4 regions of the Streptomyces sp. NPDC042002 genome follow, and region 4 is predicted to be linked to each of the others. Evidence: riboswitches for the same ligand, from Rfam matches in the RefSeq annotation. Region 4 holds a riboswitch; each other region holds the start of a gene.
The links. Region 4 has a riboswitch for S-adenosylmethionine ahead of ACZ6KY_RS03975 (glutathione S-transferase C-terminal domain-containing protein). Riboswitches for the same ligand answer to the same signal wherever they lie in the genome.
Positions count from the first base shown of each region.

Region 1: another riboswitch for S-adenosylmethionine. It lies ahead of ACZ6KY_RS12705 (hypothetical protein); the one in region 4 lies ahead of ACZ6KY_RS03975 (glutathione S-transferase C-terminal domain-containing protein).
Region 2: another riboswitch for S-adenosylmethionine. It lies ahead of thrC (threonine synthase); the one in region 4 lies ahead of ACZ6KY_RS03975 (glutathione S-transferase C-terminal domain-containing protein).
Region 3: another riboswitch for S-adenosylmethionine. It lies ahead of ACZ6KY_RS00645 (aminotransferase class V-fold PLP-dependent enzyme); the one in region 4 lies ahead of ACZ6KY_RS03975 (glutathione S-transferase C-terminal domain-containing protein).

Region 1 is NZ_JBVJCT010000006.1:253,118-258,924, forward strand. It holds gene ACZ6KY_RS12675 (acyl-CoA dehydrogenase family protein) at 117-1,286, shown strand; gene ACZ6KY_RS12680 (RidA family protein) at 1,353-1,751, shown strand; gene ACZ6KY_RS12685 (DUF5999 family protein) at 1,789-1,983, opposite strand; gene ACZ6KY_RS12690 (DUF6299 family protein) at 2,236-2,685, shown strand; gene ACZ6KY_RS12695 (hypothetical protein) at 2,824-3,033, opposite strand; gene ACZ6KY_RS12700 (DUF3293 domain-containing protein) at 3,071-3,628, opposite strand; SAM riboswitch class IV at 3,879-3,989, shown strand; gene ACZ6KY_RS12705 (hypothetical protein) at 4,047-4,931, shown strand; gene ACZ6KY_RS12710 (helix-turn-helix domain-containing protein) at 5,201-5,807, shown strand, end outside.
Region 2 is NZ_JBVJCT010000016.1:178,919-184,725, forward strand. It holds gene ACZ6KY_RS24090 (DUF3263 domain-containing protein) at 1-149, shown strand, start outside; gene otsB (trehalose-phosphatase) at 270-1,124, shown strand; gene ACZ6KY_RS24100 (alpha,alpha-trehalose-phosphate synthase (UDP-forming)) at 1,219-2,670, opposite strand; gene ACZ6KY_RS24105 (glucosyl-3-phosphoglycerate synthase) at 2,748-3,692, opposite strand; SAM riboswitch class I at 3,898-4,054, shown strand; gene thrC (threonine synthase) at 4,070-5,368, shown strand; gene ACZ6KY_RS24115 (MoaD/ThiS family protein) at 5,365-5,640, shown strand.
Region 3 is NZ_JBVJCT010000001.1:152,747-158,553, forward strand. It holds gene qcrB (cytochrome bc1 complex cytochrome b subunit) at 1-1,392, shown strand, start outside; gene trpD (anthranilate phosphoribosyltransferase) at 1,570-2,634, shown strand; SAM riboswitch class IV at 2,729-2,845, shown strand; gene ACZ6KY_RS00645 (aminotransferase class V-fold PLP-dependent enzyme) at 3,033-4,409, shown strand; gene ACZ6KY_RS00650 (Lrp/AsnC family transcriptional regulator) at 4,449-4,730, opposite strand; gene ACZ6KY_RS00655 (rhomboid family intramembrane serine protease) at 4,773-5,528, opposite strand; gene ACZ6KY_RS00660 (hypothetical protein) at 5,682-5,807, shown strand, end outside.
Region 4 is NZ_JBVJCT010000002.1:275,445-281,251, reverse strand. It holds gene ACZ6KY_RS03990 (amino acid ABC transporter permease) at 1-909, opposite strand, end outside; gene ACZ6KY_RS03985 (hypothetical protein) at 1,078-1,212, opposite strand; SAM riboswitch class IV at 1,371-1,517, shown strand; gene ACZ6KY_RS03980 (putative leader peptide) at 1,475-1,621, shown strand; gene ACZ6KY_RS03975 (glutathione S-transferase C-terminal domain-containing protein) at 1,733-2,530, shown strand; gene ACZ6KY_RS03970 (hypothetical protein) at 2,695-2,967, opposite strand; gene ACZ6KY_RS03965 (MFS transporter) at 3,147-4,568, shown strand; gene ACZ6KY_RS03960 (hypothetical protein) at 5,097-5,312, opposite strand; gene ACZ6KY_RS03955 (expansin EXLX1 family cellulose-binding protein) at 5,323-5,807, shown strand, end outside.

The DNA.
Region 1 (5,807 bases), on a different contig from region 4:
CCCCTTGCCTTGGTGGGCGTCGTGGTGGGCTCGCACAAGGAGCGTATCGTGTTGGTGACGACAGTCAACGGTTCGCGATAACGTGGGTGGCGTCCGACGGGGAGAGGGGACGGGCAATGACCGCATTCTCGCTTGATCCGGGGCAGATCGCCTGGTGTGCCGAGCTGCGCACCCTGGCGGCTGAACACCTGCGCCCACTGGCCGACAAGGGCGAGGCGGGCCACGTCAACCGCCCGCTCGTCGCCGAACTCGGCCGACTCGGCCTGCTCTCCCGCCTGTTCACCTCCGGCGCTCTCGACCTCTGCCTGATGCGCGAGTCCCTGGCCCAGGTCTGCACCGAGGCCGAGACGGCACTGGCCCTCCAGGGGCTCGGCGCCCATCCGGTGCACGCGTACGGCACCGCGGCCCAGCGCGAGCGCTGGCTGCCCAGGGTCGCGGACGGCGGCGCCGTGGCGGCCTTCGCGCTGAGCGAGCCCGGCGCGGGCTCGGACGCCGCCGCGCTGGCGCTCCGGGCGGACGCGGACGGCACCGGCGGCTGGCGGCTCACCGGCGAGAAGTGCTGGATCTCCAACGCCCCCGAGGCCGACTTCTACACCGTCTTCGCGCGGACCGCGCCCGACGCCGGAGCCCGCGGAGTCACCGCCTTCCTCGTCCCCGCCGACCGCCCCGGCCTCACCGGCACCCCGCTCGACATGCTCTCCCCGCACCCCATCGGCGCCCTCGCCTTCGACGCCGTACCCGTCACGGCGGACGACGTCCTCGGCGAACCCGGCCATGGCTTCCGGGTCGCCATGAACACCCTCAACCTGTTCCGGCCGAGCGTGGGCGCCTTCGCCGTCGGCATGGCGCAGGCCGCGCTGGACGCGACCCTCGCGCACACGGCACGACGCGAGGCGTTCGGCGGCCCGCTGAAGGACCTGCAGACCGTGGCCCACCGGGTCGCCGAGATGGCGCTGCGCACCGAGGCGGCCCGCCTGATGGTGTACGCGGCCGCGGCGGCGTACGACGAGGGGGCATCGGACGTTCCCCGGCGGGCGGCGATGGCGAAACTGCTCGCGACCGAGACGGCCCAGTACGTCGTCGACGCGGCCGTCCAGTTGCACGGCGCCCGCGCCCTGCGCCGCGGCCATCTCCTCGAACACCTCTACCGCGAGGTGCGCGCGCCGCGTATCTACGAGGGGGCCAGCGAGGTCCAACGGGCGGTCATCGCCAAGGAGTTGTACCGGACGGCTGCCGCACAGAGCCCGGAAGCGGCCGGGCGGACACGGGAAACGGGGTCCGCATGACCGTCGAGCAGACACAGGGAACGGGGTCCGCATGACCGTCCGCCGAGCACAGGGAACGGGGTCCGCATGACCGCCGAGCGCGTCAATCCGCCCGAGCTCTCCCCGCCGACCGGGTTCGCCCACGCCGTCGTCGCCACCGGCTCCCGTGTCGTCTTCCTGGCCGGACAGACCGCGCTCGACGCGGACGGGAAGGTGGTGGGGGAGACCCTGCCCCTCCAGTTCGAACGGGCGCTGGTCAATCTGCTGACCGCGCTGCGGGCGGCGGGCGGCGAACCGGCGGACCTCGCCCGGGTCACGGTCTACGCCACGGACGTCGCCGACTACCGCGTCCACGCTCCCGAACTCGGCCGCATCTGGCGCCGGTTGGCGGGCCGCGACTACCCCGCGATGGCCGTCATCGGCGCCACGCGCCTGTGGGACGAACAGGCACTGGTCGAACTCGACGGCTTCGCCGTGCTGGCGTAGGGCCGCGAGGTAGCGGAGAGAGCGGAACGGGCGGAGATCAGGCCGCGACGGCCAACTGGCCGGCGAACACCCGGTGTGGTGCGATCACGCTGCCGTCGGGGAGCAGTTCGCCGCTGTCGTCGAAGACGATCGCGCCGTTGCACAGGAGGTTCCAGCCCTGCTCGGGGTGGGCCGAAACGATGTGCGGGGCGGCGGCGTCCACGGACGGGCACGAAGACCGGTGTGAGCACATGGTGCACCTCCACGTGGGATGCGAAGAGTGTCGGCGGCGTTGTCGTCGCCCTCGCATACCTAGACCATGCGCGCGCGGCGAACTCACCGGAACAGCCGGTCGTGAAGCGTGACAACACGAGGACAACTCTCGGACGCCCCCAAGACGGACGGTGCCAACTCGCCACCAAAGGGGTGATGATCACCGCCTTCGGGGCCTCGGACCGGTACCTGTTGAGCGCCCCTTCCAGGCCCCCGCTCCAGGAGGTACTCCATGTCATTTCGCCAGGCCGTCGGCACGGCCGCCGGTGCCGCGCTGCTCCTGCTCCTCGCCCCGTCCGCCGTCGCCGTGTCCGCCCCGTACGACACCACCCGGACCGCCCCGTCCGACGAGGTGACCGTCGACCACACCGGCACGGTCGCCGCCGACGGCACCATCACCCTCTCCGGCACCTACCGCTGCACGGGCGCCGCCGGGCCCGTGTTCGTGTCCTCCACGGTGTCCCAGGGCGATCCCTGGGCCAGCCACCCCATCGGCGGCTCCTCGGCGGTCTGCGACGGCGCGGAGCACCGCTGGAGCAACTCGGAGGAGAGCGCGCCCAAAACCCTCGTCCCGGGACCGGCGCACGTCGAGGCCACGGTGTTCGACATCAGCGCCACCGGCCTCCCCCTGCCCTCGGTCCACGCGATCCGGGAACAGGACATCACCGTCGTCCGGGGCTGAACACGTACGAGGCCCAGCGCTGAGCAGGTACGGGAGGGGCCGCCGACGGGGCGGGTCGGCGGCCCCTCCCGCGCCGGGCGGAGACCGGCACCGACCGGTGCCCGGCGCGGTCCCTCGGATGCCACGGGCGTCGCGATGTCAGTCCGTGGCGTCCACGTACGGGCGGGCCAGCCGGCGCAGTGGAGACGTCTTGTCCCACACGTGCCAGCGCGCGCCGCACAGGGGGTCGGTCTCGTAGGTCACCTCCGCCGGGAAGCCGTCGGCCGTGACCCGTTCGGCGGGTGGGCCGGCGAGAGTCCTGCCGCAGTGGGGACAGCGGTCCGGCGTCCGCATGGGATACATGCCCATCGTCATCGCTCCTGTCGTACGCCGGTGTTCGTGCGCGTCAGCGGTCTTCGAGGCGACGGTCCAACGAGGCGTCCCGGCAACCCTTGCCGGTGTCGTCGGTCGAGGGAAGCCATGGCGTCCGGCCGGTGCTGGTGAACGCCGCCCACCCACTCACGGCGGCGGTGTCGCCCTCGCACACCGATACACGCCATGCGTCGGGAGTCCAGGTGAAGATCGCGTCCTGACCGAAGCGCCGCCCCAGTTCGCGTGCCGCGCAGTCACTCATGCCCGCGACGGCGACACTCTCCTCGACGTGCGTGCCGCGCGCGTCGCCTCCTGCCGCCGGCCACCAGGTGAGCCCCTGCCGGGCGAGCTCGCCGAGCAGCAGGCCGTGAGCACGGGCGTTGTACTCGGCGGAGGCGGTACGGCCAAAGGGATTCCAGGCCGTGATCACATGAAGGGCGGTGCCGCCGGCCGGTTCCGGGAAGGGGCCCTCAGCCGTGCCCGGCGAACGCGGCTCGACCCGGACGGTCCTGTCGTGGAAACGGATGTCCACGACAGCGTGACGGTAGAGCTCCCAGTTCTGGGGCGCACCGGGTACGTCGGTCGCGTGCACAAGGGCCTCCTGTGGAACGAAGGACCCCCTTACACGCCGTGCAGGGAGATCGGTGCCTGCCCCCATGGACATGGGGGCACGATGTCGCCCGGAAGGGCACTCACGCGATGTGCGAGTCGGCCGACCGGTGGCTTCCCCGGTCGCACTCGGCCGGGTCGACCGAGCCGCAAGATGTCACGATTCCGGTCCCGGAGCAAGGGGTTTCGGATCATCTTGCCAAGGCCCGTCACGGGTGTCAGTTTCCCCGCTCGGTCAAGAGTTCCAGTGTCAAGTCCCGGCTCGCTGGACGGCATTCCGTCCGTCGCGGATGCTCCGGGGACACGGCCGATCGCCATGCGCGGTGCGTGGGAAACCGCAGATCACCGGGGTGCGGACAGTGTGCTACCGGGGTCCTACGACTCCGGAAGGCTGCCCGAACATGTCCGTTTCCCCCGAGCCCGAGCCTCGCCGCGCGGGTGTGCAGGTCATCGAACTCGCCGCCGCTTGCACGCTGTTCCACACGGCCGAGGCGAACGGCCTCGGTTCGCCGGGGACCGGTGACCTCTTCGATGAACGGCGCGAGGAGCCGGACCCGGGGTCTCCGGAAGTCGAGGAAGGCGCGGAACCCGAGGAGACCACCGAGGACGCGGAGGGGACGGACACGTGCACCTGCGCGCATGGCGGTATGCCTGGCCTCTGCTGGGGCCACGAGGCCGGCAAAAGGCAGTACGCGAAGGTGGAGAACCAGGACGACGAGGGCGACGAGAACGATGACTGCGTCCTGGAGGTTGTCGACGACTTCGCCGAAGGGATGGCGGAGGATTCGATCTACGACCTGAGTGACGTGCTTCCCGGCGGCTTCGACCGGCGCTCGCTCCACGGGCTCATCACCCTCATCGATGTCGCCCAGGCGAGACCGGACAGGGAGAGATGGACCACGGACGGGCCGTGGCAGCTCTGGTGGTTGTCCTGCCACAGCGATGTCGCACGGCCCCTGAGCGCAAGAGACGAAACCGATTCCGATTCCTCCAGTGCCGATTCGGACGAGGAACCGGACGACGGCAGCTACTACGTGTTCCTTCAGAACGAGGACGCCCACACCGTCAAGGTCATCAGGACGCGCGGGTCGGAACAGCACGTGATGTACTCCGCGCCCGCCTGGGGGCCTGGCGGCGAGACCCAGGTCCGTGACACTCCGGAAGCGCTGCGGAGTCTCGTGGATCGGGTGACGGAACAGGTGCGCGAGGCGGGCTTCACGGTTGAGGGCGACTGGACCGTCGACTGGTCGCGTTGCCACGTGCTTCTTGCCAACTGGGACTACTGATGGCCCGGCCCCGGAGGCCCAGCGGGGGACCTTGTTTCCGCCTCCACTGCCAACAGCGCATCCCCCTGCGGCGACGGTGCCTTCCCCACTCGCCCCGATGCTGCTGATCACTTGCGACGGCTGGGACGGGCCTTCCGCACGCATGATCCGCACGCACCGACGGTGCGCACTTGTCCGGGTGAACCTTCGGGGTTCACCGACGTGGTGAGCGTGCGCTTCCTGGCGTTGGCGCTGGTCGGTACCAGGGGCGGGCGGAGGTGAGCGGGCGAGTGAGTGAACCGGTACGGGAGTCGGGCGGAACCGCGGCTGCGGACGGGGGCTCGGACCACGGCACTGAGGCTCCGGGCCCGCCGGAACCGGGGTCGGGCATCATCCGGGTCTTCGGGCGGCAGCTGAAGCGGTTCCGGCTGCGGGCCGCTCTGGAGCGCGCTGAGGTCGGGGCGGGGACCGGGTACTCGGCGTCCACGATCGCGGCGTTCGAGCAAGGGAGGCGGGTGCCGCCTGCTCGCTTCATCGACGTGGCGGACGAACTGCTGGACGCGGGCGGCGTCTTGCGGGAGATGAAGGAGGAGGTCGCGCGGGCGCAGTTCCCGGCGTTCTTCCGCGACGCGGCCCGCTTGGAGGCGGAGGCGGTTGAACTCCACGTGTACGCGAACCAGGCGGTGCCAGGTCTGTTGCAGACGGAGAAGTACGCGCGGGCGGTCTTTCGCATGATGCGGCCCCCGCTGGATGACGCGACCGTCGACGAACGAGTGTCGGGGCGGCTGGCTCGTCAGGGGTTCTTCGCGCGATGTCCCACGCCACTCGCCACCTTCGTCATCGACGAGTCGGTCCTCAAGAGACCGATCGGTGGGCGCCAAGTGCTGCGCGGACAGT
Region 2 (5,807 bases), on a different contig from region 4:
GCGCCATACGCGAACAGCTGGGCCTCGCCCCGGTCCGCTACTACCAGCTGCTCAACGCGCTGCTGAACGACCCGAGGGCCCTGGCGCACGACCCGGTCACGGTGAACAGGCTCCGCCGGGTACGGGAGGCCCGCCGCGACGAGCGGTGAGGGCGGGGGAGAGGGCCGGCGGAGAGATCGAGCGGTGGGATCGGGGCATTCCGGCCGACGGGTCCCCCGCTCGGCCATGAGTCAGGGGTGCGCCCGCCGCCACCCGGATAGGGTCGACCCATGGGCAGCCACCCCGAATCCAAGGACTTCTCGCCGGCCCCGGTGACCCCCGCCGGGCGCGACGCTCTGGAGGCGATCCTCACCCGCCCCACCCGCACGGTCGTCGCACTCGACTTCGACGGAACCCTCGCCCCCATCGTCGCCGACCCCGACCGGGCCCGCGCGCACCCCGGCGCGGTCCCCGCCCTCGCGGCGCTCGCCCCCAAGGTCGCCTCCGTCGCCGTGGTCACCGGCCGCCCGGCCGGTGTGGCCGTGCGCCACGGCGACTTCGCGGGCGTCCCCGGCCTTGAGCACCTCGTCGTCCTCGGCCACTACGGCGCCGAGCGCTGGGACGCGGTGAGCGGCACGGTCACCGCCCCCGCCCCGCACCCCGGGGTGGCCGCCGTCCGCGCCGAACTGCCGGGGTTCCTCGACCGGATCGGCGCCTGGCAGGGCACCTGGATCGAGGAGAAGGGCCGTGCGGTCGCCGTGCACACGCGCCGCGCCGAGGACCCGCAGGCCGCCTTCGAGGCGCTCCGGGAGCCGCTGGCCGAACTGGCCGGCCGGCACGGCCTGATCGTCGAGCCGGGCCGCATGGTCCTGGAGCTGCGCCCGCCCGGCATGGACAAGGGCGTCGCCCTCATGGAGTACATCCGGGAGATCGGCGCCGAGGCCGTCCTGTACGCCGGTGACGACCTGGGCGACCTGCCGGCCTTCGCCGCCGTCGACAAGCTCCGCTCCGACGGGGTCCCCGGACTCCTGGTGTGCAGCGGCAGCTCCGAGGTCGGCGAACTCGCCGAACGGGCCGACCTGGTGGTCGACGGCCCCGCCGGAGTCGTCCACCTGCTCGCCGCCCTCGCGGCCCGGCTGGCCTGAGACAACCGGACCGGGACAACCGGGCTGAGAGGACCGGCTGGGACAACCTGGCTGGAACAAGGGTGCTGTCGGACGGTGGGTGACGGGCCGCCGGTCAGGCCTCCAGCTCGCGCAGCTGGTCCAGGAACCACTGGGCCGGGGGCAGCGCGGTGGCCGCGGCGGCCAGCCGCTTGGTGCGCTCGGCCCGTTCGCCCGGCTGCATGGTCAGTGCCTCGTGCAGCGCCCGTGCCGTACCGATCACGTCGTACGGGTTCACGGAGATCGCGTCCTCGCCCAGCTCCTCGTACGCCCCGGCCTCCCGCGAGAGCACCAGCACGCAGCCCTCGTCGGAGACGACCGGGACCTCCTTGGCGACGAGGTTCATGCCGTCCCTGATGGGGTTGACGAGGGCGACGTCCGCCAGCCGGTACGCGGCGAGCGAGCGCGCGAAGTCGTCCTTGACGTGCAGCACCACCGGGGTCCAACCCGGCGTTCCGTAGCGGGAGTTGATCTCGTCGGCGACGCGCTGCACCTCGGCCGTGTAGTCCCGGTACACCGCGAGGTCCTGCCGCGAGGGGTAGGCGAACGCCACGTGGACGACCCGCTCGCGCCACTCCGGGTGCTCGTCGAGGAGCTGCCGGTACGCCAGCATCCCCCGCACGATGTTCTTGGACAGCTCGGTCCGGTCGACGCGTACGACGGTCCTGCGGCCCTCGCCGATCTCCTCGCGCAGCGCGGCCATCCGCTCCTCGACGTCCGCCCGGTGCGAGCGCTCGCGCAGGAACTCGGCGTCCGCGCCGAGGCCGTGCACACCGACGCGGGTCCGGCGGGGCGGGCCGCCGTCCAGGTGCTCGACCGCCGGCGGCGCGTCCGAGGGCGAGGTCACGCGGTAGCGCCCGGGGTCGATCTCGCCCGCGCAGCGCATGAAGGCCGTCGCCCACCGCCAGGTCAGGAACGCCAGCCGGTCGGCGCCGAGCATGCCGTCCAGCAGTTCCGCGCGGATGTCGTCGGGGAGCATCCGGAAGTAGTCCTCGGGCGCCCACGGCGTGTGGGAGAAGTGGCCGATGCGCAGGTCGGGGCGCAGCTCGCGGAGCATCCCCGGCACCAGGCACAGGTGGTAGTCCTGGACCAGCACGGAGGCGCCGTCGGCGGCCTCCTCGGCCAGCGCCTCGGCGAAGGCGCGGTTGTAGGTCCGGTACGACGCCCACTGGCGCCGGAACTTCGCGTCGAAGACCGGCTCCAGCGGGGTCTGGTACAGCATGTGGTGGACGAACCACAGCACGGAGTTGGCGATGCCGTTGTACGCGTCGGCGTGCACCTCGGCGTCGATCGCCAGCATCCGTACGCCGTCCTCGCCGACTCCGCGCGCGACGGCCTCCCGGTCGCCGTCGCCGAGGGCGGAGCACACCCACAGGGCGCCCGCGTCCGGCCCGATCGCCGAGAGTCCCGAGACGAGGCCGCCACCGCCGCGCCGGGCGTGCAGCGAACCGTCCTCCCGTACCTCGTAGGTGATCGGGCCGCGGTTGGACGCGACCAGAATCCGGTGGGCACCGTGCGTTGAAGCCATGCCTCGAAACCTAGCCCCGTCTCGAAACGCTCAAACGTTCACTTCGGCCGTATGCGGTCGCGGCCGGCCGGTCCTGCCTACGCGGCCTTGCGCCGCTGGTACTCGGAGATTTCGGTCATCGGGGGCCTTTCCTCCGTGTCGACCGAGTACGTGCGCGGCTGGAAACCGTCCCGGCCGCGCACGAACTGGGTGAGGGCGGGGCGGATCAGATGGCCGCGCGCCAGCCGGAGCTGGGCGGTGCGGTAGATCGCGGCGGCCATCCGGCCGAGCGCCTGGCCGTCCTGGTGGCGGTGTTTGCGCACCCCGACGTCGACCTGGGCGAGGGCGTCCAGGCCCACCAGGTGCAGGGCGTCGACGAGCATGCCCAGTTCGACGCCGTAGCCGACGGGGAACGGGAGCTGTTCGAGCAGCGAGCGGCGGGCCGCGTACTCACCGCCGAGCGGCTGGACGAAGCCCGCGAGCTGCGGCCAGTGCATGTTCAGCAGGGGGCGGGCCATCAGCTCGGTGACCCGGCCGCCCTGGCCGGTGGCGCCGCCCAGCGGACGGTCGTACATGGCCTTGACCAGGTCGACGCCGGGATCGGTGAGCAGCGGGCCCACGATCCCGGAGACGAAGTCGGACGAGAACTCCTTGAGGTCCGCGTCGATGAAACAGACGATGTCCCCGCTCGTCACGAGCAGCGACCTCCACAGCACCTCGCCCTTGCCGGGCACGGCGGGGATCCGGGGGAGGATGTCGTCGCGGTGCACGACACGCGCGCCCGCGGCGGCGGCGACCGCGGAGGTGCGGTCCGTGGAGCCCGAGTCGACGACGACGATCTCGTCGACGAGGGGCACCTGCTGCATGAGGTCGTGGCGGATGATCGCGACGATCTCGCCGACCGTCTCCTCCTCGTTGAGCGCGGGCAGTACGACACTGACCGTCGACCCGGTGACGCGTTTGGCGGCCATGAGCCGGTGGAGGGGGCGGTCGGTCACGGACCAGGAGCGTGTGCTCAGCCAGCTTTCGACTTCTTTCAGCACGGTCTGCGGCTCCTCACTGTCTGATCACACGCTCTCATCGGCGTGCCCGCTGCGGCCAGCGGCAGATCGATTGCCGTCGTCTCGCGGTTCGGACGACTATCTCAACTGTCCTGGCCTTCGGTTACAGTCTTGAACAACGCGGATGACCATCGCATGTCCTGGATCGTCGGCATGTATCGCGTTCAACAGTTCAACAATCAAATACCGCTCATCCAGAGGGGCAGAGGGATACGGCCCGATGAAGCCCCGGCAACCCTCCAGCCGGTCTCGTACCGATCGATGTCGATCGCGTCGCGAGGCTCCCGGCTCGGGAAGGTGCCAAATCCGTCTCACGGCGAAGTGCGTCGTGAGGAAGATGAGGAAAGGGCCTCGCCTCCATGGCTGCGCAGACAGATGCAAGTACCACGAACTCCGCCGAAGCGGTGGACCTCGGCCCGGCCGCGGCGCTTTCCTGCCGCGAGTGCGGACACCGCGTCCCGCTCGGCCCGGTCTTCGCCTGCGAGGAGTGTTTCGGCCCGCTGGAGATCGCCTACGACTTCTCGGCCTACGAGACCGAAGAGCTCCGTAAGCGCATCGAAGCGGGACCCGCGAACATCTGGCGCTACGCGCCCCTCCTGCCCGTCCCCGCGGACGTGGCGGACAAGCCGAACATCAACCCGGGCTGGACCAAGCTCGTGCAGGCCGACAACCTGGCCCGCGAGCTGGGTGTCGACGCCGGGAAGCTCTTCGTCAAGGACGACTCCGGCAACCCGACGCACTCCTTCAAGGACCGCGTCGTCGCCCAGGCCATCGAAGCGGCCCGCGCCTTCGGCTTCACCACCCTCTCCTGCTCCTCCACCGGCAACCTCGCCGGCGCCGTGGGCGCCGCGGCGGCCCGCGCCGGCTTCCGCTCCTGCGTGTTCATCCCGCACGACCTGGAGCAGGGCAAGGTCGTCATGGCCGCGGTCTACGGCGGCGAACTCGTCGGCATCCAGGGCAACTACGACGACGTGAACCGTTTCTGCTCCGAGCTGATCGGCGACCCGGCCGGCGAGGGCTGGGGCTTCGTCAACGTCAACCTGCGGCCGTACTACGCCGAGGGCTCCAAGACGCTGGCGTACGAGATCTGCGAGCAGCTCGGCTGGAAGCTGCCGGACCAGCTCGTCGTGCCGATCGCCTCCGGCTCCCAGCTCACGAAGATCGACAAGGGTCTCCAGGAGCTGATCAAGCTCGGGCTCGTCGAGGACAGGCCGTACAAGATCTTCGGCGCCCAGGCCGAGGGCTGCTCCCCGGTGTCCGTCGCCTACAAGGCAGGACACGACGTCGTCCGGCCGCAGAAGCCGGACACCATCGCCAAGTCGCTCGCCATCGGCAACCCCGCGGACGGGCCGTACGTGCTCGACATCGCGCGGCGCACCGGCGGTGCGGTGGAGGACGTGAACGACGAGCAGATCGTCGACGCGATCAAGCTGCTCGCGCGCACCGAGGGCATCTTCGCGGAGACGGCCGGCGGGGTGACCGTCGGCGTCACGCGCAAGCTGATCGAGAGCGGTCTCCTCGACCCGACCCTGACCACGGTCGTGCTGAACACCGGCGACGGCCTCAAGACCCTGGACGCGGTGGCCTCGGACACCGGGCTGACCGCGACCATCCGCCCGAACCTCGACTCCTTCCGAGAGGCTGGCCTCGCATCATGAGCGTCAACGTCCGCATCCCCACCATCCTGCGCACCTACACCGGTGGCGCCGCCGAGGTGACGGCCGAGGGCACGAACCTCGCCGAGGTCATCACCGACCTGGAGAAGAACCACACGGGCATCGCCGCGCGCGTTCTGGACGACCAGGGCAAGCTGCGCCGCTTCGTCAACGTGTACGTCAACGACGACGACGTGCGGTTCGAGCAGGGTCTGGAGACGGCGACCCCGGACGGTGTGGGCGTCTCGATCATTCCGGCCGTCGCCGGAGGCTGACCGTTACCCCGTTTCGTTACCCTCGGTAATGCCGGACACGCAGAGTTCATCGAATTGCCCCCTCCGTGAGAGAAACGGAGGGGGCAATTCTGTATGGTTGAGGGCGCTACAGTTGGGGAAGCGACTTCGCTTTCGATGTTGGTTTCATGCCGGACGCATATGAGTAC
Region 3 (5,807 bases), on a different contig from region 4:
CACGGCAGTTACATCCCGCTGCAGGGCCAGCTGATGTCCGAGGCGTTCAACTCGACCATGCACATCTCCTTCGATGTGCGCGGTGGTCTGCTGATCCGGCAGATCCACCACTGGGCGGCGCTGATCTTCCTCGCCGGCATGTTCGTGCACATGATGCGCGTGTTCTTCACGGGTGCGTTCCGCAAGCCCCGTGAGGTCAACTGGGTCTTCGGATTCCTGCTGTTCGTCCTCGGCATGTTCACCGGCTTCACCGGTTACTCGCTCCCGGACGACCTGCTCTCCGGCACCGGTGTCCGCTTCATGGAAGGCGCGGTCCTGTCCGTGCCGATCGTGGGCACGTACCTGTCGTTCTTCCTGTTCGGCGGCCAGTTCCCGGGCGGCGACTTCGTGGCCCGCTTCTACTCGGTGCACGTGCTGCTGCTGCCGGGGATCATGCTCGGCCTCGTGGTGGGCCACCTGATCCTGGTCTTCTACCACAAGCACACGCAGTTCGCGGGTCCCGGCAAGACGAACAACAACGTCGTCGGCATGCCGCTGCTGCCGGTCTACATGGCCAAGGCCGGAGGCTTCTTCTTCCTGGTCTTCGGTGTCATCGCGGCCATCGCGGCGATCGCCTCGATCAACCCGATCTGGGCGATGGGTCCGTACCGTCCGGACATGGTGTCCACGGGCGCCCAGCCCGACTGGTACATGGGCTTCTCCGAAGGCCTCATCCGTGTCATGCCGGGCTGGGAGATCAACCTCTGGGGCCACACGCTCGTCCTGGGCGTGTTCATCCCGCTGGTGATCTTCCCGCTGGTCCTGGTCGCGATCGCGGTCTACCCGTTCATCGAGTCCTGGGTCACCGGCGACAAGCGCGAGCACCACATCCTGGACCGCCCGCGCAACGTCCCGACCCGGACCGCGTTCGGTGCCGCCTGGATCAGCTGGTACTTCGTGCTGCTCGTCGGCGGCGGCAACGACATCTGGGCCACGCACTTCCACCTGGCGATCAACTCGATCACCTGGTTCGTGCGGATCGCCTTCTTCGTCGTGCCGGTGCTCACCTTCATCGCCACCAAGCGGGTCTGCCTCGGCCTCCAGCGCCGGGACCGGGACAAGGTGCTGCACGGCCGCGAGTCGGGCATCATCAAGCGCCTGCCGCACGGTGAGTTCATCGAGGTCCACGAGCCGCTCAGCCAGGACGCGCTGCACACGCTCACCGCGCACGACCAGTACAAGCCGGCCGAGATCGGCCCGACGGTCGACGAGAACGGTGTCGAGCGCAAGGTCTCGGGCGCGAAGAAGCTGCGCGCCAAGATGAGCCAGGGCTTCTACGGGGAGGACAACCAGATCCCCAAGCCCACCGTCGAGGAGTACAAGGAGATCACGAGCGGCCACGGCCACCACTGATCCCCTGATCCCCGGCTGTTCGCCATGGCAGGAGCCCCGTCCACGCAACGGACGGGGCTCTTTGCCGTCTCCCGGGCTGGATAGGGTGGACTCACCCCGTGGTGCGGGGTGATCCACCCCGCGTCACCTACGACCGCGTCACCGACCACCGCGTGACCTACGAACCCAGGAGCGACCATGAGCGCTGTGAACCCCGCTGGAGGCGACACCGCGGCGGGCCGTTCCTGGCCGGCGGTACTGAACGGCCTGCTCGAGGGCCGCGACCAGAGCGCGGACGACACGGCCTGGGCGATGGACCGCATCATGCGCGGCGAGGCGACCGACGCGCAGATCGCCGGGTTCGTGGTGGCCCTGCGGGCCAAGGGCGAGACCGTCCAGGAGATCACCGGACTCGTCCGGGCGATGTACGAGCACGCCAATGTGATCGAGGTGCCCGGACACACCGTCGACATCGTCGGAACGGGCGGCGACGGCGCGAAGACCGTCAACATCTCCACGATGTCCTCGATCGTGGTGGCCGGCACCGGCGCCAAGGTCGTCAAGCACGGCAACCGGGCCGCGTCCTCGGCGTCCGGCTCGTCGGACGTCCTGGAGAAGCTCGGCGTCAATCTCCAGCTCACGGTGAAGCGGGTCGCCGAGGTCGCCGAGGAAGCCGGGATCACCTTCTGCTTCGCGGTGAAGTTCCACCCGGCGCTGCGTCATGTGGCGGCGGCGCGCGGCCAGTTGGGCATCCGGACGACCTTCAACGTGCTCGGCCCGCTGACGAACCCGGCGCGGGTGAAGGCCCAGGCGGTCGGGGTCGCCGACCCCCGTATGGCGCCGATCGTGGCGGGCGTGTTCGCCGAGCGCGGCAACTCCTCGCTGGTCTTCCGCGGCGACGACGGACTCGACGAACTGACCACCACCGCGGGCTCCCACGTCTGGGTGGTCCGCGACGGCGTGGTCACCGAGGAGTGCTTCGACCCGCGTGACGTCGGGCTCGACATCGTCCCGGTGGAGGCCCTGCGCGGCGCCGACGCCTCGTACAACGCGGAGGTCGCCCGGCGTGTGCTGGACGGCGAGCGGGGGCCCGTACGGGACGCGGTCCTGCTGAACTCGGCGGCGGCCCTGGTGGCCCTGTCGCCGACCGGCGCGCCGCTCGCGGACCAGCTCCGCGCCGGAATGGAGAAGGCGGCCGAGGCGATCGACTCCGGCGCCGCCAGGCGCACCCTGGACCGCTGGGTGGCCGCCAGCAACGCCTGATCCACCGGTGACACGGAGGAAACGGAGCAAGGCGCGGTCCACGATCCGGACCGCGTCTTGCGCTGGGAAGATCCTCTGGCAAGATGCTGTACCAGGTCATGAGTGACAGCCATCAGGCCCCGGCCGGCTGTCCGGCAACCCTCCGTCCGTGGCGGGGTGCCCCGGGTGAAGACCAGGTCGTAGGCAGCGAGGCCTACGGCAAGCGCGGACCCCTCCCGCCCTCCGGGCGGACGCAACCAGGGGTCCTGGTCGTTCGAGGGAGCCTTCTGTGAGCAAGCGAATGCGATAGGGCGTAGAGCCCCGCCCCCGCACACCCTTTTCACCTTTCCCGCGCTGAGCGCTGCCTCCCGGCGGCCGGCTCGCGCGGTGATCCCGCCTGCCTCTCACAGGAGCTCGCCATGTCTGTCTCCACCGTTGCCGCCGACCAGTCTGTTTGTGCCCCTCTGGCCGTTCTGGGCCGGGATGTCACCGTCCCGCTCGTCACCGGCGGCGAGGTCACCTACGCGGCCCTCGACTACGCCGCCAGCGCGCCCGCCCTCCAGCGGGTGTGGGACGACGTGGCCGCGTACGCCCCGTACTACGGCAGCGTCCACCGGGGCGCCGGCTACCTCTCGCAGCTGTCCACCGACCTCTTCGAGAACGCCCGCAGGACCGTCGAGGAGTTCCTCGACTGCCGCGCCGACGACCAGGTGGTCTTCACCCGCTCCACCACCGACTCGCTCAACCTGCTCGCCGCCGCGCTCCCGGCCGACTGCCAGGTCTTCGTCTTCGAGACCGAGCACCACGCCTCGCTGCTGCCCTGGCGCGACGCCCGGGTGACCTACCTGAACGCACCGCGCACCCCGGGCGAGGCCGTCGACACCCTGGAGCGCGCCCTCGCCGCCCGCACTGTGTCCATTGAAGGGGGCTACGGGCCGGCCCTGGTCTGCGTCACCGGCGCCTCGAACGTCACCGGGGAGCTGTGGCCGGTGCGTGAACTGGCCGCAGCCGCGCACGCCCACGGCGCCCGCATCGTCCTCGACGCCGCGCAGCTCGCCCCGCACCACCCGGTGTCGGTCCAGGACCTCGACGTCGACTGGGTCGCCTTCTCCGGGCACAAGCTGTACGCGCCCTTCGGCTCCGGTGTCCTCGCGGGCCGCTCCGACTGGCTGCTCGCCGCCGAGCCCTACCTCGCGGGCGGCGGCGCCAGCCGCAAGGTCACCCGGCGTACGGACGGCGGCGTGGACGTGGAGTGGCACGACAGCGCCGCCCGGCACGAGGCCGGCTCGCCGAACGTCATCGGCGCCTACTCGATCGCGTCGGCCTGCAAGGCGCTCACCGACGAGGGCTTCGACAAGCTCGTCGCCCGTGAGCAGCACCTGATCCGTACCGTCCGCGCGGGCCTCGCCGAGGTCCCCGAGGTCCGGGTCCTGTCCCTCTTCGGTGACGACGCCCCGCGGGTCGGCGTCATCTCCTTCGTCGTCGAGGGCTGGAACAGCTCGCACTTCGCGGCCGCGCTCTCCGCCGAGTACGGCATCGGCGTCCGCGACGGCCTCTTCTGCGCCCACCCGCTGGTCCGCACGCTGCTCGGCAGCGACCCCGGGACCCAGGGGGAGTGCGGCGCCCCCGAGGCGGCCCCCGGGGAGAAGTCCCTCAACGCCATCCGCGTCAGCTTCGGGGCCGGTACCCCCGACGAGCACGTGGAGCGGTTCGTCCGCGCGGTGCGCGAGCTGGTCAGGGACGGCGCCCGCTGGCAGTACCGCACCGAGGGCGGCCGCTGCGTCCCGGCGGTCTGACGCCCGAAGCCGTTCCGCCCGGAGGCGGTGTTCCGTCGGTCAGGAGTCGAGGCCGATCGCGAACGCCGCCTCCAGGTCGTGCTGGGAGTACGTACGGAACGCCACGTGCGTGTCCGTCGCCTCGACGCCCGGGATCTTGCTGATCTTGCCGGGGATGACGTCCGCGAGGTCGTCGTGGGCCTTGACCCGGACCATCGCGATCAGGTCGTAGGTGCCGGTGACGGAGAAGACCTCGCTGACGCTCTCCAGCGACGCGATCGACTCGGCGATCTCGGGGATCCGGTCCACGCTGGTCTTGATGAGGACGATCGCGGTGATCACGGCTGGTTCTCTCCCTAGGGGGCCGCTGCTGGGGATCTCACCCTACTCGCGGTCCACCTGACCCGGCCGTTCGGCCGGGGGCCCCGGGAGCAGCCCCGGAGCGGGCGCGACGGCCGTACGGTGACGGAACCGCGCCCACGCGTAGACGAAGCCCAGGGAGAAGCCCACGAGGTGGGCCAGATAGGCGACCCCGGGGCCCGAGGCGCTGCGGCCCGCCGCCAGCCACTGCAGGGTGAACCAGAACGGCAGCACCACCCAGGCCGGGAACCGCAGCGGCAGGAAGAACAGGAACGGGAAGAGACTGGTCACCCGGGCCTTGGGGAACAGGTACAGGAACGCGCCCAGCACCGCCGAGATCGCTCCGGAGGCCCCGACCAGGGACTGCTGCGAGCCGGCGTTGGCGGCGGCGTAGCCGAGCAGGGCCAGATATCCGCAGCCCAGGTAGAAGAGGGCGAACTCCAGATGGCCCATGCGCTCCTCGGTCATCAGCCCGAAGACGTAGAAGAAGAGCATGTTGCCCAGGAGGTGGAGCCAGCTGCCGTGGATGAACAGGGCGGTCGCGGGGGTGAGCGCCTCGCGCGGGGCCCCGCCGAACAGCTCGGCCGGCACCACGCCCCAGCGGCGGAAGTACGCCCGCTGGGCGACCAGCAGTTCGTCCCCGGTGCCGTACGCGGGATCGAGCCCCGAGGCGGGACCGATCACGAAGATCAGACAGCACAGGACGATCAGCCCGTACGTCACCGGCGCCGGCCGACCCCGCAGCGCCCTGCCGACCGCCGTGCTCCAATTGCCGATCATGGTGCAGAGCATGACGTAACCGCACCGATGCGCACAGACCGCCTCGCCGCCGGGGACAGCCGAGCGTCGAGTACCCGCCAGGCCGTAGGGTTACGAGCCACATGCACCGGGAGACCGGCGCCGGACGGACACTAGAAGGAAAGCGACCGCCCTATGACAGTTCCCCTGCCCGACGCCAAGACCCGCTGGCGCTGCGCCCTCTGCGGCAACCTCACGCGTTTCGACGTCACCCGCTCCTCGAAGGTCGTCGAGTACGTACACCTCGACCTGGCCGGTGAG
Region 4 (5,807 bases):
CCGCGAGTAGTACCGCTCGACGTAGAACTGGATGACGGACACGACGCTGGTGAGGATCAGGTACCAGGCGGTGGCCACGAGGAGCAGCGGCACGATGTCGCCGGGATAGGTACTGCCCATGCTCTGCACGGTGCCGAACAGGTCCATCAAGGAGACGTAGAAGACCAGCGAGGTGCCCTTGATGAGGCCGATCAACTGGTTCACGTAGTTGGGGGTGATGGAGCGCAGCGCCTGCGGGAAGACGATCTTCGCGAACTGGTACCGCTTCGGCAGGCCGAGGGCGGAGGCCGCTTCATGCTGGCCCTGGTCGACGGAGAGCAGGCCGCCGCGCACCACTTCGGAGGCGTACGCCGCTTCGTTGAGGCTGAGTCCGACGACGGCGACGGCCATGTCGGTGGCCAGGTGGGACTCGTCGAAGGTGAAGAAGGCCGGGCCGAACGGAACGCCTACGCTCAACGTCCGGTACAGGGCACTGAAGTTGTACAGGAACAGCAGGACCACGATGAGTGGTACCGACCGGAACAGCCAGGTGTAGACCCAGCTCACCGCGCGGAGCACCGGACTCGGGGAGAGCCTGGCCAGAGCGAGCAGGATGCCGCCCAGCAGTCCCAACACCGCGCTGTAGGCGGCTACTTCGAGGGTGATGAGCAGGCCGTCGAGGATCGTCGGGCGCAGGAACCAGTACTGGAATCGGTCCCACTGGTAGAAGGGGTTGGTGACCAGGCCGTGGGTGATCTGGGCGACCAGCACGAGCACGACGGCCGTGATGATCCAGCGGCCGGGACGCCGGAGGGGAAGGACCCGCTGGGCCGCGAGGGGCTTCGGCGTGGCGGGAACGTGCGGACGGGGGATCGCCTCGGCGGGCGGCGCTGATCCAGGGGACACAGCTATGCCCGGAGATTCACTCATGGAGAGCTCCAGCGGATTCGGACACCCCGGACCACGGCGAGCGGCAGCCTGACGCGGAGCCGGAACGGCTCGGCGCGAAAGACGCATGGGTGCACGTGGAACGGGGGCTGGACGGAGAAGGGGCGCACCGCGACAGCGGTGGTCGTCAGAGATTCGGAAGAAGAGCCGTCAGCCCTGGCAGAGGGAGCGGCACGTGCCCGTACACAGCGCGCTGTTGACGCGCAGCAGGTCCACGGAGCGGTCGGCGCACAGCACATCGCGGCCAGGGCGCCGCCATGCGGCCGTCCCGTCAGCTGCGTGCATCGCCGTCACCATTTCTCTTCTCCGGTTTTGAGGCATCCCGTTGTGCGCCGCACGTTAGGCCCGCCCCGAAAAGAATGTCAATGCGGGTGACCACCAGGTGAGACCGCGTTGTCGGCCTTCTTGACTGCGCAACAGGTCGCACCGAGACTGGCGTGGACGGTCACGATTGTCAGCGCCCACGGTGCGGGTTCACCCCCGCTCCTGTGGTCATCGGCCCCGGCCCGCTGACAGGCAACCCTTCCACCGCGACGGGGTGCCCCGGGTGACGACCGGGTCCCGCCGGTGTGGCGGGACAAGCGTGGTCTCGCGTCTCGCGAGCCCTGGAGTCGGGACCGGTGGGGAATTGCCCAGGAACGGTTTGACGAGGCGCCTGCACATCGATCTGTTGCGTGTCTCCAGCGCTTACTGACCCGTAACCGGTCCGTTCGATCCGGACCGGTGCGACAAGCGCAGTCAATCCGCATTCGGCCGCTGGCGCCCACAAGGCGGCGGTGGCTTCCTCGTTCCCCAAGGGAGAGTTATGCCCGAGACAGCTTCGCGCACTTCCGGTACAGCCAACTCGCGTCCCTGTGACCAGATTTCGTTCCCGTCGGACCTTCGCCTCGGCCTGAAGGGGGCGGCGGCACCGTCCGCGCTCCCCCACAGCGTCCACAGCCGTATCGGTGTCGGCCTGGCCGGCGGCTTCTACCCGGCGCCGCACCGCTACGAGCTGTATCTGTCGGAGAGTTGTCCCCTCTCGCTGCGTATCGCGATCACCCTCGACCTGCTCGGCCTGAAGGACTCGGTCGCCACCACGATCCTGGCGCACCCCGCCGGGACACCCGACGCCTTCGCCTCACTGCGCCGTGCCTACGAAGCCACCGAGCACCACTACGACGGACCGCTGACGGCACCCGCGCTGTGCGACCGCTGGAGCGGACGCATCGTCAGCAACCACACGCCCGACATCCTCCGCGATCTCGCCGGGCTGCTCTCCGGCCACACCACGGGCCACCCTTCCACGCTGTGCCCGCCGGCCCTCACCGCTGACATCGAGGCCCTGCGCGACCTGCTGGACCGCGATGTCACCCCGTCCGCCCAGCCCTCGGAACTCTCTGCGGCCCTGGAACTGCTGGACTGCCAACTCGCCACACGGCCTTACGTGTTGGGCGACGACCTGACGGCCGCGGACGTGGACGTGTGGGTGGCGCTCACCCGACTGGGCCCGGCCGACATCCTCCGGCCTCACCCCCGGCTGCGGGACTACGTACGCCGGCTGGGCGACCACCCCGCCTTCCGGGGCGGGACCGACGCGGCGCCCGTGGCCGCCGACGCCTGATCCCGGCGGAAGCGAGGGAGAGTCCCACTCGGCTCATCTGCCCGACCGGGTGTGCGGTCGTCGAAGCGGTCAGCCCGCATGTCGACGGCCGTCCTCCCGATGGCGGGGTCCTCCCGCGGCAGGCTGAGCGGAGAACCGGACGCCGGGCCCGGCGTCCGGACCGTTCACTCGCGCGGAACCAGGACGATGCTCACGCCCTTCAGGGTCGAGGTCCACTGCCGGCCCTGGTCAAGGACCTCGCGCCCCGAGCCCAGGATCTGGTCCTGGATGATCAGCGCCGACGCGCGGAGCTCCTCCCACGGCTCCGGCACGTCGAAGGCACGCCGGGACCGCTCGACGGAGCCGACCAGAGCACGGCAGGCCGCTTCCACGTCAGCGACGTTCTGGCCGGCCGATCCGACTCCCTCGATCGACCACGTCATCCACAGGCGCCCCATGACAACACCCTGTCCCATCCCCGGAACCAACGCATGCCCGCTGCACAGAACGCGGGCGATCGCCGAGACGGTCCACCGGTCCGCCCCCGTCCACGTGCGGTCCGTCGGCGTTCGGCGCACGCTATGAGCGTACGAGCGCGGCACGCACACCACACGTCCGGCGGCCAGAAGGAATGACGATGGCTGAAACAGGCCCGTCGAGACGGCCGTCGGCGGCACAGCGCCGGGTTCTCGCCCCGCTCGCCCTCGCCCAGTTCATCTGCAGCTTCGCCGGCTCCAACATGAACGTGATGATCAACGACATCAGCGAGGATCTCGACACCACCGTTCAGGGCGTGCAGACCGCGATCACGATCTTCCTGCTCGTCATGGCCGCGCTGATGATTCCCGGCGGCAAGCTGACGGACCGCTACGGCCGGAAGCGCTGTTTCCTGGCCGGCCTGTCGGTGTACGGGGTCGGCGCCCTGCTGAGCGCCGCCTCCCCCGGCCTGGGCGTCCTCATCCTCGGCAACTCGATCCTCGAAGGCGTCGGAACCGCTCTGCTCATCCCGCCCGTCTACATCCTCACGACGCTCCTCTTCCAGGACATGACCTCCCGTGCCCGAGCCTTCGGAGTCGTGATGGCGCTGGGCGGCATCGGCGCGGCGGCGGGCCCCCTCATCGGCGGGCTCATCACCTCGTGGATCAGCTGGCGGGCCGCCTTCGTGTTCCAGGCCCTGGTCATCGCACTGATCATCGTGCTGAGCCGGCACATCGAGGACCCGCTCCCGCCGGATCCGACACGCCCCTTCGACACCGTCGGAGCCGTCCTCTCGGCCACCGGCCTCGTCCTCATCGTCATGGGCATCCTGGCCGCCGACAACAACGTCTGGCTGATGACCGGCCTGCTCGCCCTGGGTGCGCTGACGCTGCTGTGGTTCTTCCGCTCCGTGCGCGCCCGCGAGGCGGCGGGCAAGGAACCGCTGCTCTCCACCAGCCTGTTCCGCAACCGCACGTCCAACCTCGGCCTCATCACCCAGAACATCCAATGGCTGCTGCTCATGGGGTCGTCGTTCACCGTGGCCGCCTACCTCCAAGTGGTACGCGGCTACGACGCCATCGCGACCGGCGTCATCTTCACCGCCGCCACCCTCGGTCTGCTCGCCACCTCCCTGGCCGCCGAACGTCTCGCCGAGCACCGCCCCCAACGCACCCTCATCATCGCCGGATTCGTCGTCACCATCGCGGGCGTCATCGTCCTGATCGCCATGGTGAACAGCTTCGCGAGCCCCTGGGCCTTCGCTCCCGGGCTCCTCCTGGTCGGGCTGGGCCTGGGCGTGATGCTGACGCCGTCGGTGAACATCGTCCAGTCGAGCTTCACAGAGGACCGGCAGGGCGAGATCTCCGGCCTGTCCCGCAGCGTGTCGAACCTCGGCTCCTCGCTGGGCACCGCGGTCGCCGGCACCATCCTCGTGGCCGGCTTCACCACCCGTTCCTATGCCGCGGCCATGGTCACACTCGCCGTCCTCGGCCTCCTCGGCCTCACCGCCGCGGTCCTCCTTCCCAGGACCACCGTCAGCACACGCGGCGTGGTGGGCACCCGGGCACGGAACGACACCTGATTCCCCGGACGGACACCGAACCAGCCTTACGGCAAAGGCGGTTCCGACGTCCCGCGGCAGAGAACCCGGCCCTCACCATCAGCAAACGCAGACTCCGGGAGGCGGTCGCGCGCGGTCGGCCTCGCCCTGCCGAAAGGGGACCGGGGTGCCGGACCGGGCCCGGGGCCAGAAGCGGATTCGGCGCATACGGTCGACGTGACCCCGTCAACGCGTCTTCCGTAGTAGACATGACCCGCCCGCAACAGACCGGGACGGACCTCGTACGGGGGTTGGGCGCGGCCTTCGGCGACTCTCACTCCCCCGGTCGAGCGCCGGATGGACACGAGCGGCAACCTTTTCGGCTCCCGCGGCCACTGATGGACACATCATCGGCTCGATCCCAGATCCCCCTCGGAAACGGATACGCATGAAGGACACGAGGCAGGCCGCGCGGCGCCGCAGGCACCGGCTCAGACTGTTGACCGTCACCCCGATCGCACTGATCGCGGTGGGTGCTCTCGTCTTCCTGGTCGTGGCGTTCCGCCCTGATCACAAAGCGGACGCCGGGCACACCGCGGCCTCGGCCGTCGCCGGTTCCCGAGGGACCGCGACTCCCGACCAGGGGCATCCGGCCGGATCCGCGTCCCCGACGGCCACACGGTCGCCGAGCTCGACGAGCTCGCCTGCTTCCGCGAGCGCGGCGGCCGATGCCACCACCGCACCGGCGCGACCGTCGGCCTCGAACACGTCTCGAACCGTGTCCACGGCGGCTTCCTTGGCGGGACGGATCCGCCCCGGGGTCGGCTACCGGGGAGTGGCCACCACCTACGACGCCGGGACCGGCGACGGCGCCTGTTCCTTCGGGCCGAGCGACGACCTCATGACCGCCGCGATGAACCACACCGACTACGAGACGTCCAAGGCGTGCGGGGCGTACGTCCTTGTCCGGGCGGCCGACGGCGCGACCGTCACCGTGCGGATCACCAATGAATGCCCGGTGGGCTGCGCCCCAGGGCAGCTCGACCTCAGCGCACAGGCGTTCGCCCGGCTCGCGAACCCCTCGGCCGGACGGATACCGATCACATGGAAGCTGCTGAGCCCCAGCACCTCCGACACGATCGCGGTCCGGTACAAGACCGGGTCCAGCCGCTGGTGGTGCGCGGTCCAGGTGATCGGCCACCGGAACCCGGTGGCCCGGCTCGAACTGCGCACCACCGGCGGGTGGCGGCAGTTGCCCCGTACCGACTACAACTACTTCCT